Regions from separate parts of the Methylobacterium sp. XJLW genome, predicted to be linked through region 2. Evidence: predicted binding sites of a transcription regulator. Region 2 holds the regulator's gene; each other region holds the start of a gene.
The links. The regulator PhoB, encoded in region 2, activates phosphate uptake and scavenging genes when phosphate is short. The targets are predictions, from matches to a motif close to TGTCATNNANCTGTCAT.
Positions count from the first base shown of each region.

Region 1: A3862_RS13385 (UDP-2,3-diacylglucosamine diphosphatase) is a predicted target of PhoB. The motif match lies at 1,786-1,802, and genes of this name have one in related genera.
Region 3: A3862_RS09520 (Orn/Lys/Arg decarboxylase N-terminal domain-containing protein) is a predicted target of PhoB. The motif match lies at 1,721-1,737, and genes of this name have one in related genera.
Region 4: phnC (phosphonate ABC transporter ATP-binding protein) is a predicted target of PhoB. The motif match lies at 2,558-2,574, and genes of this name have one in related genera.

Region 1 covers NZ_CP016429.1:2,883,536-2,887,743, forward strand. Annotated here, with positions in the region: gene A3862_RS13380 (glycosyltransferase family 4 protein) at 1-908, opposite strand, end outside; gene A3862_RS13385 (UDP-2,3-diacylglucosamine diphosphatase) at 919-1,734, opposite strand; gene A3862_RS13390 (aminotransferase class V-fold PLP-dependent enzyme) at 2,254-3,462, shown strand; gene A3862_RS13395 (D-2-hydroxyacid dehydrogenase) at 3,566-4,208, shown strand, end outside.
Region 2 covers NZ_CP016429.1:4,196,481-4,200,688, reverse strand. Annotated here, with positions in the region: gene A3862_RS19460 (protein-disulfide reductase DsbD family protein) at 1-2,134, shown strand, start outside; gene phoB (phosphate regulon transcriptional regulator PhoB) at 2,282-2,977, opposite strand; gene phoU (phosphate signaling complex protein PhoU) at 3,166-3,885, opposite strand; gene pstB (phosphate ABC transporter ATP-binding protein PstB) at 4,004-4,208, opposite strand, start outside.
Region 3 covers NZ_CP016429.1:2,060,799-2,065,006, forward strand. Annotated here, with positions in the region: gene A3862_RS09510 (TonB-dependent receptor) at 1-74, opposite strand, end outside; gene A3862_RS09515 (hydroxyacid dehydrogenase) at 587-1,567, shown strand; gene A3862_RS09520 (Orn/Lys/Arg decarboxylase N-terminal domain-containing protein) at 1,786-4,131, shown strand; gene A3862_RS09525 (GNAT family N-acetyltransferase) at 4,131-4,208, shown strand, end outside.
Region 4 covers NZ_CP016429.1:2,666,534-2,670,741, forward strand. Annotated here, with positions in the region: gene A3862_RS12375 (glycosyltransferase) at 30-1,178, shown strand; gene A3862_RS12380 (DUF1045 domain-containing protein) at 1,206-1,892, shown strand; gene A3862_RS12385 (chloramphenicol acetyltransferase) at 1,885-2,505, shown strand; gene phnC (phosphonate ABC transporter ATP-binding protein) at 2,618-3,466, shown strand; gene phnD (phosphonate ABC transporter substrate-binding protein) at 3,564-4,208, shown strand, end outside.

The sequences.
Region 1 (4,208 bases), 1.3 Mb from region 2:
GCGGCAGCCCGGAGATCCTGATCGAGAACCCCGACGCGACGGCCGCCGACCACGTCGTTGGGGCCCGGCACCGGGAAGGCCGCCACCGGAAGGCCGCTGGCCAGGGCCTCGAGGAGCACGATGCCGAACGTGTCGGTGAGGCTCGGGAACACGAAGACGTCGCAGGCGGCGTAGACCGCCGCGAGGTCCGCGCCGGTGCGGGTGCCGAGGAAGCGCGCCCCCGGCGCGAGACCCCGTAGGCGCGCGCGGTCCGGCCCGTCGCCCACCACGACCTTGGTGCCGGGCAGGTCGAGGGCGAGGAAGGCGGCGACGTTCTTCTCCACCGCCAGCCGCCCGACATAGAGGAACAGCGGCCCGGGCAGGTCCGCGAGTTCCGCCGGCACGGGCGTCCCCGGTCCGGCGGGCCGGAACCGTTCCGTGTCTACGCCCCGGGTCCAGCGCATCAGCCGGCCGAATCCCCGCGCCGCCAGTTCACCCTGGAGCGAGGCGGTGCTGACCATCGTTCCCCGCGCCGCGCCGTGGAACCGGCGCAGATAGGCGTAGGACCACGCTTCCGGCACCGGCGCGCGGGCCGCGAGATATTCCGGGAAGCGGGTGTGGTAGCTCGTCGTGAACGGCAGGTTGTGCGCCAGGCAATGGCGCCGCACGGCCAACCCCACGGGCCCCTCCGTGGCGATATGCACGTGGGTCGGCCGTTCCGCCGTCCAGCGCGCCGCCACCCGCTCCCGGCTGGCATAGGCGAGGCGGATCTCGGGATAGCCCGGGAGCGGCAGCGACCGGAAATCCGCCACGGAGAGCAGGGCCGTCGCGAAGCCGTGTTCCGGGGCGCGGCGGACCATCTGCTCCAGGGAGCGGACGACGCCGTTCACCTGGGGATGCCACGCGTCGCTGGCGATCAGAAGCTTCACGGCGGTGCCCTCAAGCCACCGCGCGCCGGCCCGCCAGGGGATGCGGCACGGCCTCGGCCGCCTGCGCCCGCAGGAGGCTCGGATAGTGCAGAACCTCGATCCGGCCGTCGTAATGCTCCACGAGACCGGTGCAGGATTCCACCCAGTCGCCGGTGTTGAGGTAGCGCAGGTCGCCGATCGGCCGGTCCGCCGCATGGTGGATGTGGCCGCAGATCACCCCGTCGGCACCCTGGCGGCGCGCCTCCTCGGCCAGGATCGTCTCGAAGCGGCCGATGAAGCTCACGGCGTTCTTCACGCGCAGCTTCGCCCAGGCGGAGAGCGACCAGTAGGACAGGCCGAGGCGCCGCCGCACCTTGTTGATCAAGGTGTTGAGGGACAGGGCCAGGGTGTAGGCGCCGTCGCCGAGATGGGCGAGCCAGCGCGAGTGCCGCACGACCATGTCGAACTGGTCGCCGTGGATCACGAGGTAGCGCTTGCCGTCCGCCGCCTCGTGGATCGCGGTCTCGGCCAGCTCGATGCCGCCGAAGCTCGTGCCCACATAGTCGCGCAGGAACTCGTCGTGGTTCCCGGGCAGGTAGACGATCCGCGCGCCCTTGCGGACCTTGCGCAGGAGCTTCTGCACCACGTCGTTGTGCTCCTGCGGCCAGTACCAGCCCGAGCGCAACTGCCACCCGTCCACGATGTCGCCGACGAGATAGATCGTGTCGGCGTCGTAATCCTTCAGGAACGACAGGAGCAGGCCGGCTTGGCAGCCGCGCGTTCCGAGATGCAGGTCGGACAGGAACAGCGTCCGCACGCGGACCGGCATCTCCTCAACCTCGGCCACGGCAACCCTCTCCCGGCGGCTGAACGGTGCCGGGATCCAGAGCGCGATCCCATCTCAGTTTGATGACGCGGAGTCCCGGCGGGGCCACCCGTCCGCGTTGCGGCGCCGCAAAGCATCTCAACCGGACCTCGGCTTCGTTGCGCCGCACAAAAAATTTTTTTGCCAAGTTCTGGAAGTTTTTCCGGTTTTCCTTTCGAGCTTCGCCCGCTCATAATACCAGGAACCGGCGGCTCGGCACGAGTTCGGCCGGACCTTGACAGGAAGGCGGCGAGGACGGCCCTCAGGCCGTTGGACGGGACGGCATTTCGGAGGCGACCGGCGCGCGGGGGCGTGCCGCGACGCGAGCGGCGTGAGGCCGCCTGCCGCTCCGCGGAGGCCCCCCGATCACGGCAGAGGATGGCGTTCGAGGGGGCGCGGCGCGAGCCGCTTTCGACGGCGCCGGACCGACTCCCTGAGGACGCTTGGACAACCCGGCGCGGGTTCACGCCCGCGCACAATGGATTTTTCGGAGGAAACATCATGGCCGCAACCCGGCGCCCCGGTCGCAACCACCTCTTCATTCCCGGCCCTACGAACATCCCGGAGCGCGTCCTGCGCGCCATGCACGTGCCGTCTGAGGATCACCGCTCGCCGAGCTTCCCCGAGCTGGTGAAGCCGCTGCTCCAGGACTCCAAGATGGTGTTCGGCTCGACCGCCGGGACGGTCATCCTGTTCCCGTCCTCGGGCACCGGCATCTGGGAATCGGCCCTGTCCAACACCCTGTGCCGCGGCGACACGGTGCTGACCTCGCGCTACGGCCAGTTCAGCCACCTCTGGGTCGACATGGCCCAGCGCCTCGGCCTCGACGTGGTCGTCCAGGAGGAGGAGTGGGGCACCGGCGCCGATCCGCAGAAGATCGAGGAGGCCCTGCGCGCCGACAAGGACCATAAGATCAAGGCCGTGATGGTCGTCCACAACGAGACCGCCACGGGCGTCACCAGCGACATCGGCGCGGTGCGCAAGGCGATCGACGCCGCCGGCCACCCGGCCCTGCTGTTCGTGGACGGCATCTCGTCGATCGGCTCGCTGCCGTTCTACATGGACGACTGGAAGGTCGACTGCGCCATCGCGGGCTCGCAGAAGGGCTTCATGCTGCCGGCCGGCCTCGGCCTGATCTGCATCAGCCCGAAGGCGCTCAAGATCGCCGAGGGCGGCACCGGCCGCAACGACCGGCTCGGCCATGCCTACTTCGCCTGGAAGGACCAGCTGGCCGCCAACGCCACCGGCTACTTCCCCTACACCCCCGTCCTGCCGCTGCTCTACGGCCTGCGCGAGGCCCTGGCGATCGTGAAGGAGGAGGGGCTGGAGAACGTCTACCACCGCCACCACGTGCTCGCCGAGGCGACCCGTCAGGCGGTGGCGGCCTGGGGCCTCAAGCCCTGCGCCAAGGAGCCGAAGTGGAACTCCGACACGGTCACGGCGATCGTGGTGCCGGAGGGCGCCGACGCCGCCAAGGTGATCATCCACGCCTACGAGCGCTACAACCTGTCGCTCGGGGCCGGCCTCTCGAAAGTCGCCGGCAAGGTGTTCCGCATCGGCCACCTGGGCGACCTGAACGAGCTCTCGCTGCTGGGCGCCATCGCGGGCGCCGAGATGGCCATGATCGATTGCGGCATCAAGGTCACGCCGGGCTCGGGCGTCGCCGCCGCCTCCAGCTATCTGCGCGAGAATCCGCTGCATAAGGCGTAATCGGCGCACGCGATCGGGGCGGGGCCGGGTTGCCGGGCCCGCCCCGACGCGCAAGTAAGAACAAGACTATCGAGGAAACTGCCCGTCGTACGAGAGGGGTCCTATGACCAAGAAGATCGTGTTCCTGGATCGTGAATCCCTCGATGCCAGGGTCCGACCGTTCAACTTCCCGCACGAATACGTCGAGCACGACTCGACCTGGACGCCGGAAGAGATCGTCTCCCGCCTCCAGGGGGCGGAGATCGCGCTGATCAACAAGGTCCCGATGCGGGCCGAGACGCTGAAGCAGCTCCCCGACCTGAAGCTGATCGCCGTCGCCGCCACCGGCACCGACGTGGTCGACAAGGCCGCGGCCAAGGCGCAGGGCATCACCGTCGTCAACATCCGCAACTACGCCTTCAACACCGTGCCGGAGCATGTGGTCGGGCTGATGTTCGCCCTGCGCCGGGCGATCGTGCCCTACGCGAACTCGGTGAAGCGGGGCGACTGGGCGAAGTCCAAGCAGTTCTGCTACTTCGACTACCCGATCTACGACATCGCCGGCTCGACGCTGGGCATCGTCGGCTACGGGGCGCTCGGCAAGTCGATCGCCAAGCGCGCCGAGGCGCTCGGCATGACGGTCATCGCCTACGACGTGTTCCCGCAGGACGGGCTGGTCGATTTCGAGACGATCCTGACGCAGTCCGACGTGATCACGCTGCACGTGCCGCTGACCCCCGAGACCAAGGGGATGATCGGCGCGGCCG
Region 2 (4,208 bases):
CGCGAGCCTCTCGGCCGCCGCAGCCCAAGGGGTCCCGCAGGGCTTCCGCACGCCGGCCGACCTCGTGCGGGCGAGCCTCGTGGCCGAGCCCGCCTCGGTCGCCGGCGCGCAGCCGTTCACGCTGGCGGTGCGGATGCAGATCAAGCCCGGCTGGCACGTCTACTGGCGCAACCCGGGCGATTCCGGACTGCCTCCGGAGGTGACCTGGACCCTGCCGGCCGGCTTCAACGCCAGCGCGATCCGGTGGCCGGCGCCGGAGCGCATCCCGATCGCGACCCTCATGAATTACGGCTACGAGGGTGAGGTCACGCTCCTCGTGCCCGTGACGCCGCCGCCGAGCCTCGACCCGGCCAATCCCGTTCAGATCCAGGCGAAGCTGACCTATCTCGTCTGCAAGACCGAGTGCGTCCCCGGTTCGGCCGATCTCGCCCTCACCCTGCCGGTGGGCAAGGCCGAGCCGGACCCGGCCAACGCCGCACTGTTCGCGCACGCCCGGGCTGCCCTGCCCGCGCCGGCGCTCTGGCCCCTGCGCCTGTCGAGCCAGGGCGACACGCTGCAGCTCGATTTCGCCGCGACCGGCCTGAAGCCCGAATCCATCCGGAACGCCGCCTATTTCCCCTATGCCGAGACGGCGATCGACAACGCCGCCGCGCAGGTGATGACCGTCGACGAGACCGGTCTGCATCTGACCATCGCGCGCAGCAGCCCGACCGATCCTGTGCCCGCGGCCCTGCCCGGCGTCCTGACGATCGACGAGGTCGGCATGGACGGCACCCGCCGCCTCGCCTTCGCGTATGGTGACGAGCCGGTGCTTCCTGCCGTCGCGGCTGCGTCGAGCGCGCCGAATCCGGCCGGAGCCCCGCCGGCCGCCGCCGAGTTCGACGCGCTGACCCTCGCGACCGCCGCGGCCTTCGCCTTTTTGGGCGGCCTGATCCTAAACCTGATGCCCTGCGTCTTCCCGGTGCTGTCCATCAAGGTGCTGAGCCTCGTGCGGCATGCCGGCGAGGGCCCGGCGCGGCTGCGGCTGCACGGCCTCGCCTACACGGCCGGCGTGCTGGCGAGCTTCCTCGGCCTCGCATCCCTGCTGATCGCCCTGAAGGGCGGTGGGGCCGCGATCGGCTGGGGCTTCCAGCTGCAATCGCCCGCCATGGTCGCAGCCCTCGCCTATCTGCTGTTCGCTATGGGCCTGAGCCTGTCCGGAGTGGTCCATGTCGGCGGCCGGCTCGCCGGCCTCGGAGACGGCCTGACCCGGCGTGCCGGCCTGAGCGGCTCGTTCTTCACGGGTGTGCTGGCGACCCTGGTGGCGACCCCCTGCACGGCGCCGTTCATGGGCTCGGCGGTGGGCTTCGCGCTGACGCAGAGTGCCGGTGTCGCGCTCGCCGTCTTCGCGAGCCTCGGCCTCGGCCTCGCCCTGCCCTTCCTGGTGCTGACCCTCTGGCCGCCGGCCCTGCGGGCGCTGCCGCGGCCGGGCGCCTGGATGGAGACCCTCAAACAGGTCCTGGCCTTCCCGGTCTACGCCACCGTGGCCTGGCTGATCTGGGTTCTGGCGCAGCAGGTCGATCCGCGTGGGCTGCTGGCGGCGCTGATCGGCCTCGTCCTGGTGGGCTTCGCCGCCTGGGCCTGGGAACACGGCCGCGCCGCCGCGCCCGGGGCGGGCCGGGTCGCGCGGGTCGCTGCGGCCCTCGCGCTAATCGCCGTGTCGGCCCTCGCCGTGACCCTTCCGCGGGACCGCGCCGCGCCGTCGGCGCAGGCCGCCGCCGACGGGGTCGAGCCCTTCACTCAAGCGCGTCTCGACGCCCTGGTGGACGCGCACCGCCCCGTCTTCGTGGACATGACCGCCGCGTGGTGCATCACCTGCGCGGTGAACGAGGCGACCTCGCTCAACACCAAGGCCGTGCGGGCCGCGATGGCCGAGCGCGGCGTGACCTACATGAAGGGCGACTGGACCAACCAGAATCCCGAGATCACCCGTCTGCTGGAGAAGCACGGGCGCAGCGGCGTGCCGCTCTACCTCCTCTATACCGGAACCGGAGCGCCTCAGGTGCTTCCGCAGATCCTCACCGAGGGGACGGTTCTGGCGGCGCTCGACGCCGTGCCGGTCGCGTCCGGCCGGAGCGCGGCGCTGACCCGCTGAATCTGCGCGAGGCCCGGGGGGCCGCCGGGCCTCGCAGCATCCGCCGGCCTCGAACGTCCCTGGCTCCCTTCGCTGCAAGCGGGCGGGCGGCGCGGCCGACCGGCCTCCGGCCCGGAACCCTTTGTCCCGGAACGCTTCGCGCCCCTCTCAAGCGTCGAGCGAGAACGTCTCGTCGAAGGCGTAGCCCGAGCCGCGGACCGTACGGATCGGGTCGGCTTGGCGCGGGCCGTTCAGTGCCTTGCGCAGCCGCCCGACATGGACGTCGACCGTGCGCTCGTCGATGTAGACGTCGTGTCCCCAGACCCCGTCGAGGAGCTGCTCGCGGGAGAAGACCCGGCCCGGCGCCAGCATCAGGAATTCCAGCAGACGGAACTCTGTGGGGCCGAGATGCAGCTCCTCGCCGCCGCGGCGGACGCGATGGCCGGTGCGGTCGAGTTCGAGGTCGCCCGCCGCCAGCCGGTCCGAGACATGGGCGGGCTTGGCCCGGCGGAGCAGCGCGCGGATCCGGGCAAGCAGTTCCGGGACGGAGAACGGCTTGACGATGTAGTCGTCGGCGCCCGTCCCGAGACCGCGGATCCGGTCGCCCTCCTCGCCCCGGGCGGTGAGCATGATCACGGGCAGCCGCTCGGTCTCCCGGCGCGCCCGGATCCGCCGGCACAGCTCGATGCCCGACAGGCCGGGCAGCATCCAGTCGAGCAGGACGAGATCGGGGATCCGCTCCGCCAGGAGCAGCTCCGCGTCGTCGCCGCGAGCCGCGGAATCCACCAGAAAGCCCTCGGCTTCCAGATTGTAGCGCAGCAGCGTGGTCAGCGCCTCCTCGTCCTCGACGATCAGGACTTGCATGCTCACGTTCGAAGATCCGTTCACGAAGCGGCGCCATACGGCCTGCAGGCGCGCCGACGCTCCTTTGAGCCGGCGGGCAGGCGGAGGGTGCAGGAGGCGCCGCTCAGCCTCAACCCGCACGCTCCGATTCTCGGGCGGCGCCCCACAGGAGCGCGCGCAGGCCGACGCCTGGACCGGGGGCGGCCCGCTTACGGAGCCGGCACCCCGTCCACGGTCGCATAGTTCGACGCATCGTTCTTCGGCCGGTCGCCCGCCAGGGCCTCGCCCGTGGCGAGATAATGGATCGTCTCGGCGATGTTGGTGGTGTGGTCGCCGATCCGCTCGACGTTCTTGGCGCAGAACAGAAGATGCGTGCAGAACGAGATGTTGCGCGGATCCTCCATCATGTAGGTCAGGAGCTCGCGGAACAGCGAATTGTACAGGGCGTCGATCTCGCCGTCCCGCTCCCAGACATCGTGGGCTGCCTGGACGTCGCGGCTCGCATAGGCGTCGAGAACGTCCTTGAGCTGGCCCTCCGCGAGGTCGCTCATGTGGCGCACGCCGAGAACGATCTTCTGGGCCGGCGCCTGATCGGAGATCGCCACCACCCGCTTGGCGACGTTCTTGGCGAGGTCGCCGATCCGCTCGAGGTCGCCGGAGACGCGGATCGCCGAGATCGTCTCACGCAGATCGATCGCCAGGGGCTGACGCCGGGCGATCAACAGCACCGCGCGCTCCTCGATGTCCCGCTGCAGGGCGTCGAGGCGCTTGTCGGCGACGATCACCGCCTGGGCGAGCGTGTCGTCCCGGCGCACGAGGGCGTCCGTCGCCTCCGCGGTCATCTTCTCGGCCACGCCGCCCATCTCCGAGATCGAGCGACGCAGGTTCTCCAGGTCGGTGTCGTAGGAGGTGACGATATGGCCGGGCATGGCGAATCCTTCGATGGGTCCCGGGGGCGGCGCTCCGGGGAGGCCCTCGGGGACCCGCCGGCCCTCCGCGGATGCGGCGACCGGACGACCTTCCCCGAGACCGGAGCGTTCAGGCAGACTAGCCGAACCGGCCGGTGATGTAGTCCTGGGTGCGGCGTTCCGTCGGGTTCATGAACATCCGGTTGGTCGGACCGAACTCGATCAGCTGGCCCAGATACATGAAGGCGGTGAACTGCGAGATGCGCGCCGCCTGCTGCATGTTGTGGGTGACGATCACGATGGTGAACTCGTCGCGCAACTGCTCGATCAGCTCCTCGATGCGG
Region 3 (4,208 bases), 2.1 Mb from region 2:
TCCCGGCCGGCCCCGGCCTCCTCCGCGCGGGCCGCGTGCAGCCCGGAACCGACGAAGCCCAGCAGGACAGCCATCGGGAGAACCGGCCGGGCCGCGCGCCGCCGGCGCCGGTTCCGCGCGGAAACCGACACCGAGAAATCTTGAGACCGCATTGTCGTGACGAAAGCTCCGAATCACGGAGCAAGGCAGCAAATATCTCTACGTGTGTCAAAAATACATTTGGATTAATTATAATTATATTCAGCGCACGCAGGGTCGATCTACGTGATCGATATTGAGTGCGTTCTATACTGAATTCCATTGCCGAACGACATCATTATCAGTGCCTCACTCATCATCGCACGGTCGAGCCGGCGATTTCGCGGAAGGCCGGGCCAGAGCTCGGCCGAGGCGCGCGGCCGGGATCGTCGGGCCGGGCGGGGCGTGCGGGGCCCGACACGGCCGCGATCGGGTGTGGATCGCGCGCGTCCGATCGGGTTGCCGCGGCGGAGACCGGGGCGCCCGGTTGCCAGGGTTGCCCACCCCGCCTAGACGGGCCCGGCGCGAAACGTGCCTGTCACCCCTCCTCTAGTGCAGAGGTTTTCCCGTGATCACCGGTCCGTGCCTCATCGTCCAGCCGATCCACGCGGCGGGCCTCGACCGGCTGCGGGCGGCCGGATTGGAGCCGCGTCCGGCGAGCGGCACGGATCCCGAGACCCTGGCCCGCGAGGCCGCCCCGTGCGTCGCCGTCATCACCCGCAACACCGGCTTCCCGGCCCGCGCCATCGCGGCGGCCCCGGCCCTGCGGGTGATCGGCGTGCACGGCACCGGCACCGACCACGTCGCCACCGCCGAGGCGACCGAGGCCGGGATCGTGGTGGTCAACACGCCCGGCGCCAACGCCGTCTCGGTGGCCGAGCAGACGCTGGCGCTGATCTTCGCCCTGGCCAAGGCCCTGCCGGAGGCCGACCGCTCGGTCCGGCGCGGGGACGACAGCTTCAAGTTCACCGCCCGCCTGATCGAGCTGGCCGGCCTGACGCTGGGCCTCGTCGGCTTCGGGGCGATCGGGCAGGCGACGGCCCGGCTCGGCACGGCCCTCGGCCTGCGGGTGCTGGCCTACGGCCCGAGCCGGCCGGACGCCGACTTCGCCAATGCCGGCGCCCTGCGGGCTCCTTCGGTGGACGCGCTCCTCGCGGAGGCCGACATCGTCTCCCTGCACGTGCCCCTGACCCCTGCCACCCGCGGCCTGATCGGCCGGGACCAGCTCGCCCGGATGAAGCGGGACGCCTTCCTGATCAACACCAGCCGCGGTGGTCTGATCGACGAGGCGGCCCTGGTGGAGGCGCTGGAATCCGGCACGATCGCGGGCGCCGGGCTGGACGTCTTCGCGCAGGAGCCCCTGCCGGCCGACCACCCCCTCGCCCGTCAGGCGCGGGCGATCCTGACGCCCCATGTCGGCGGTTCCACCGGGTCGGCCCTGATCCGCACCGCCGAAACCGCCGCCGGCCGCGTGGTCGACGTGCTGGCAGGCCGGCGGCCGGGCGGACTGGTCAATCCGGATGTCTGGGCGCGGCGGCGCGCCCTGTGATACCCTGAGACGGGTTGCCGCCGCGGGCCGCGCGACCGATCTCCGACCGGCACCTCAGGATGAGGGCGCGGGTGGGAAGGCCGCGGTCCAACGGCTCCGACCGCGCCCGGATCAAGCCCTTTCGTCCGCACCACGACCGCCCGCCGCGCACGTTGTCATGCAATCGTCGCAGACGGGCCGGAAAGCCACGCGCTGCATCCGAGGCCAGAGAGGGCTCCATGGACTTCCACCGTCGCTTCACGGTCCTGATGTGCGCCCCCGCCTTCGATCCGGACGATCTCGAAGGGGCGCGCGTCAATCAGATCGTGGCAGCCGTGGAGCAGCGCGGCTTCGAGGTGGTGCGCGCCCGGCGGGTCGAGGACGCGGCCATCGCGGTGCAGACCGACGCCGCGGTGGGCTGCCTCGTGGTCGATTGGGGCAAGCGCGGCCTCGACGGCAAGGCCGCCGCCCTCATCGACATGATGCGCAAGCGCGGCCTGGAGATGCCGATCGTCATTATGGTCCGCCGCAAGCGGCTGGAGGACATCCCGGTCGAACTGCTCGATTTCATCGACGGCTACATCTTCCTGGCGGAGGAGACGCCGGAATTCATCGCCCGCGGCCTCGTCAGCCGGGTCACGCAATACGCCCAGACCCTCAAGACGCCGTTCTTCGGCGCGCTCGTCGACTACGCCGAGAAGGGCAACCAGCTCTGGACCTGCCCGGGCCACAACGGCGGCATCTTCTACAACCGGTCGCCGATCGGCCGGATCTTCGTGGAGCACCTGGGGGAAGCGATCTTCCGCGACGACCTCGACAACTCGGTCCTCGACCTCGGCGACCTGCTGACCCACGAGGGCCCGGCGCTGAAGGCCCAGAAGGAGGCCGCGAAGATCTTCGGGGCCGAGAAGACCTACTTCGTCCTCAACGGCACCTCGGCCTCCAACAAGATCGTCCTGTCCTCGCTGATCGCGGAGGACGACCTCGTCCTGTTCGACCGCAACAACCACAAGGCGGCGCATCACGGCGCCCTGTTCCTGGGCGGCGGCATCCCGATCTTTCTGGAAACGGACCGGAACGCCTACGGCCTGATCGGCCCCATGTATCATGAGGCCCTCGACGAGACCCGGATCCGGGAGAAGATCCGCCGGAACCCGCTGGTGACCGATCCCGAGGCGTGGCGCCGGGAGCGGCCGTTCCGCGTCGCGGTGATCGAGCAGTGCACCTACGACGGCACGATCTACGACGCCCAGGAGATCCTGGAGAAGATCGGCCACCTCTGCGACTACATCCTGTTCGACGAGGCCTGGGCGGGCTTCATGAAGTTCCACCCGCTCTACGCCCGCCGCTTCGCCATGGGGCTGACCGGCCTCGACGAGACCTCGCCCGGCATCGTCGCCACGCAATCGACCCACAAGCAGCTCGCGAGCTTCTCCCAGGCCTCGCAGATCCACACCCGCGACGGGCATATCCGCGGCCAGACCCGGCGGGTCGAGCACAAGCGGCTCAACGAGAGCTTCCTCGTCCACGCCTCCACGTCGCCCTTCTACCCGCTCTTCGCCTCCCTCGACGTCGGCGCCCAGATGATGAAGGGCCGCTCCGGCATGATCCTGTGGGACGACACGATCCGGCTCGGGATCGAGTGGCGCAAGAAGGTCCGGGCGATCCGGCGGGAATTCGAGGAGAACGAGCGCGATCCCGCAAGGCGCTGGTTCTTCGACCCCTTCGTGCCGGACGTGACGGTGAATGCCGACGGCGCCGAGGTGCCGTGGGAGAGCGTGCCGACCGACGAGCTCGCCGCCACGCCGCGCCACTGGGAGCTGAAGCCGGGCGCCCGCTGGCACGGCTTCACCCACGTGGCGCCGGGCTACGCGATCACCGACCCGAACAAGCTCACCGTGCTCACCCCCGGCTTCGACCGGCACACGGGGGCCTACGCCCAGCACGGCGTGCCGGCGCCGATCGTGGCCCAGTACCTGCGTGAGAACCGGATCGTCGCCGAGAAGAACGACCTGAACTCGCTGCTCTTCCTGCTGACCCCGGGGGTCGAATCCTCCAAGGCCGGCACGCTGATCTCGGGCCTCGTCGCCTTCAAGCGGCTCCACGACGACAACGTCCCGCTGGAGGAGGCCATGCCGGAATTCGTCAACCGCCGGCCGAACCGCTACCGCGGTGTGCGCCTGCGCGACCTCTGCGCCGAATTCCACGCCTTCCACCGGGAGGCCGGCACCTCCACGCTCCAGCGGCGCCAGTTCGCCCCGGAGCACCTGCCCGAGATGGTGATGCCGCCCAAGAAGGCCGCCCAGCTGCTGACCCGCAACAAGGTCGATTACGTGCCGATCGCCGAGGCCGAGGGGCGGATCGCCACCACGCTGATGCTGGTCTATCCCCCGGGCATCGGCACGGTGCTGCCGGGCGAGCGCCTGGACGACCGGGCCAAGCCCATGCTCGACTATTTCAAGATGTTCGAGGCCTCCGCCAACCTGTTCCCGGGCTTCGAGGCCGAGATCCAGGGCGTCTACCGCGAGGTCGATCCGGACGGGCGGATCCGCTTCCACACCTACGTGGCACGCGAGGGGGCCTGATGGAGATCGAGGTCGAGACGCCCGGCCTGGTCCCGGCCCGCACCTGCCCCGACATCGTCATCCGCGCCTCCTCGGAT
Region 4 (4,208 bases), 1.5 Mb from region 2:
CCGCTCGCTTCATCGATCGAGGGATCCGCATGCTTGACGCCACGGTGCCGGCCCTGTCCCTCGGCGCGCTTCTGGCCCTCGTCCAGATCGTCAGCATCGGCGTCGCGGGCCGGCGCCTCGGCCGGAGCCACGGGCCGTCGCGGTTTCCGGACGGCGCGCCCGTCTCCGTGGTCCGTCCGCTTCACGGGATCGAGGCTTACAGCGAGGAGATGCTCACCCGGAGCTTCCGCCTCGACTACCCGTCCTACGAGCTGATCTTCTGCGTGGCCGACCCCGGGGACCCGATCGTGCCGATGGTCCGGCGGCTGATCGCGGCCCATCCGCGCGTGCCCGCCCGCCTGATCCTCGGCGACGAGCGCCTCTGCGAGAACCCGAAGCTCAACAATTGCCTGCGGGGCTGGCGGGCCGCCGTCCACGACTGGGTGGTGCTCGCCGATTCCAACGTGGCCATGCCGCCGGACTACCTCCAGCGGCTCCAGGCGGCGTGGCGGGACGATACCGGCCTCGTCTGCTCGACCCCCGCCGGGGCGCGCCCGGGCAGCTTCATGGCCGAGGTGGAATGCGCCTTCCTGAACACCCTGCAGGCCCGCTGGCAATACGCCGCCGAGGCGTTCGGGCTGGGCTTCGCGCAGGGCAAGAGCATGCTGTGGCACAAGCCCTTTCTTGAGGCGCAGGGCGGCCTGCAGGCGCTCGCGGCCGAGATCGCCGAGGACGCGGCCGCCACCAAGCTCGTCCGGGCCGCCGGCAAGCGGGTCCACCTCGTGGCGAGCCCGTTCGAGCAGCCGCTCGGGCCGCGCGGCTTCCAGGAGGTCTGGGCGCGGCAGCTGCGCTGGGCGCGCCTGCGCCGCGTGACCTTCCCGCTGTTCTTCGCTCCCGAGATCGGCAGCGGTGTCCTGTTGCCGGCGCTTCTCATCGCCCTCTGCGCCGGCAGCTTCACGGGCCTCGTCGGCGCTGCCGGCCTCGCCGGCCTGTGCTATGCCGCCGAGCACCGGCTCGCGATCCGCGCGGGCTGGCACCGTTCGCCCCGCCTGCTGGCGGCCTTCCTGGTGCGCGACGCCCTGATCCCGGCGATCTGGCTCGGCGCCTGGATGCAGAGCGCCATCGTGTGGCGGGGCAACGCCATGGACGTGCGCCCCCGGCGGGCCGCCGAGGCGCGTCCCTACGCGCCGACGGCCTGACGGCGGCCGACGATCGGAGGCCGAAAGGTGTCGCGCCGCTACGCTCTCTACTGCCTGCCCGCCCCGGGTTCCCGGCTGGAGGCCTTCGGCCGGTCCGTCCTCGGCACCGACCCCGTCTCGGGGGCGGCGGTCCCGCACCCGGAGGGCTTGAGCGACCTCGCCGCCGTCACGGCGGGGGCCCGGATCTACGGGTTCCACGCCACCCTCAAGGCGCCGCTGCGCCTCGCGGCGGGCACCACGGAGGCGGATCTCGTCGCCGCCACCCGTGACCTCGCGGCCGCGCACCCGCCGGTGGCGGTGGGCCCGCTCCGGGTCGCCGCCCTCGGGCCGTTCCTCGCCCTCGTGCCGGAAGCTCCCCCGCCGGAGCTGGGGCTCTTCGCCGCCGAGTGCGTCGCCGCCCTCGACCCGTTCCGTGCGCCGCTCACCGAGGCCGAGCGCGCCAAGCGCCGCCCGGAGCGCCTCGACCCGCGCGGGCGGGCGCTGCTGGCGCGCTGGGGCTACCCGTACGTGTTCGAGGCCTTCCGCTTCCACGTGACCCTGACCGACGCCCTGCCGGAGGCGGAGCGCGAAGCCTGGCACCGGCGCCTGTCCGAGGCCTACGCCGCCGCGGGGCCGGAGCCCCTTGTGATCGACGCCGTGTGCCTCCTGACTCAGGACGGGTCCGGCCCGTTCCGGCTCCTGGCGCGCCTGCCCTTCGGAGAGCCCCGTGGTTGACCGTCCCCTCGGACTCGAACCCGCACGCGATCCCAGCGCCCGGGTCGTGGATTGCCGCCTCGGTCACTACACGGAGGTCGGCGCGCGAACCCGCCTCACCGAGACGATCCTCGACGATTATTCCTACATCGGTCAGGATTGCGAGGTGATCTACACGACCATCGGCAAGTTCTGCTCGATCGCCGCCAGCGTGCGGATCAATCCCGGCAACCACCCGATGGAGCGCGCGTCGCAGGCGCATTTCACCTACCGGGCACGAGCCTACTGGCCGGAGGAGTCCGACGAGCCCGCCTTCTTCGACCGGCGCCGGGCGAGCCCGGTGGCGATCGGCCACGATGTCTGGATCGGCCACGGCGTCGTTGTCCTGCCCGGCCGCACCATCGGCACCGGCGCCGTGGTCGGCGCGGGCGCCATCGTCACCCGCGACGTCGAACCCTACACGATCGTTGTCGGCAATCCCGCCAAACCGGTCCGGCGCCGCTTCCCCGAGGCCGTCGCCGAACGTCTGATGCGCCTGGCATGGTGGGACTGGGATCACGAACGGCTGCGCCGGGCGCTTCCGGATTTCCGCGGCCTGCCCATCGAAGCATTCCTCGAGCGCTATGAAGTTTAAGCCGGCTATCAAAATGTAAGAATTGCGCCGGCAAACATAACCGATCTGTATTCGTCATCCAATCGTCGTGAAATCGGCGTTTACCTGCGGCCATTCCCCGGCGGATGGTGGCATGCTGGTTATCGAGGATCTCACGCGCCAGTACGGCGACCGGCGCGCCGTCGACGGCGTGTCGCTCCGGATCGAGCCCGGCAGCTTCGTCGGCGTGATCGGCCGGTCGGGCGCCGGCAAGTCGACGCTGCTGCGCCTGATCAACCGGCTGGCGGACCCGAGTTCGGGGCGCATTCTCCACGACGGCCGTGAGGTCACCACCCTGCGGGGCCGCGACCTGCGCGAATGGCGGACCCGCTGCGCCATGATCTTCCAGCAGTTCAACCTCGTCGGCCGCCTCGACGTGATGACCAACGTGCTGATGGGGCGGCTCAGCCACGTGCCAAGCTACCGTTCCCTGCTGCGGCAATGGTCCGCCGAAGACCGAGCCATGGCGCTCGCCGCCCTGGAGAGCTTCGACATGGGCGAGTTCGCCGGCCAGCGCGCCGACGGCCTGTCGGGCGGGCAGCAGCAGCGGGTCGCTATCGCCCGCGCCCTCGTGCAGGAGCCCGAGATCCTGCTCGCCGACGAGCCGGTGGCCTCCCTCGACCCGCGCAACACCCGGCTCGTGATGGACGCGCTGGCCGAGGTGAACCGGCGCTACGGCATCACGGTGCTGTGCAACCTGCATTCCCTCGACCTCGCGCGCGCCTATTGCGACCGCCTCGTGGGACTCGCGGCCGGGCGGGTCGTGTTCGAGGGCGGACCGTTCGACCTCACCGAGGACGTGGCGCGCCGGCTCTACGGCCTGGAGGCCGGCGAGGTGCTGGACGATTCCGCGCAGCGCGAGGCGGAGCAGCGGGCCGCGATGCCCGGCCGGCCCGGTCTCGTGCCGGCGCGGCCGGTCCGCGAGGCCGCCCTCGGCGCCTGATCCGGGCCCTCCAAGCCCCAACAACCATTCGGGAAATGCCCGACCGGCCTCCGGCCGGCCGAACTTCCTGCCCTACGCCGTCACGAAGGACGACACGATGATCACCCGACGCACTCTCGCCGGCGCCGCCGCGGCTCTCGCCCTCCTCGGCCTGCCGGCCGCCGCCCAGGACTGGAAGGCCCAGTATCCGGAGCTGACGCTCGGCGTGATCCCGGCCGAGAACGCCTCGGGCACCGCCGACCGCTGGGCGCCGCTCACCGCCTACCTGACCAAGACGCTCGGCGTGCCGGTGAAGCTGCGGGTGGCGAGCGACTACGCCGCCGTGATCGAGGGCCAGCGGGCCGGCAACATCCAGATCGCGTGGTACGGACCGGCCTCCTTCGCGCGGGCCGTGATGACCGGCGTGAAGATCGAGCCGATCGTCAACCAAAAGCACGAGACCGGCGCCTCGGGCTACTATTCGGTGGTCTACGTTCTGGCCTCCAGCCCCTACAAGACCGTCGAGGATCTCAAGGGCAAGAACCTCGCCCTGGTCGATCCGAACTCCACCTCCGGCAACCAGGCGCCGCGCTTCTTCCTGAAGCGGGCCGGCTACGACGTGGAGAAGTTCTTCGGCAAGACCTTCTACGCGGGCAGCCACGAGAACGCCGTGCTGGCGCTCACCCAGGGCACGGCCGACGCCGCCGCCAACCTGTGGAATTCCGAGACCGACACGATGGTCACCCGCATGGCCGCCAAGGGC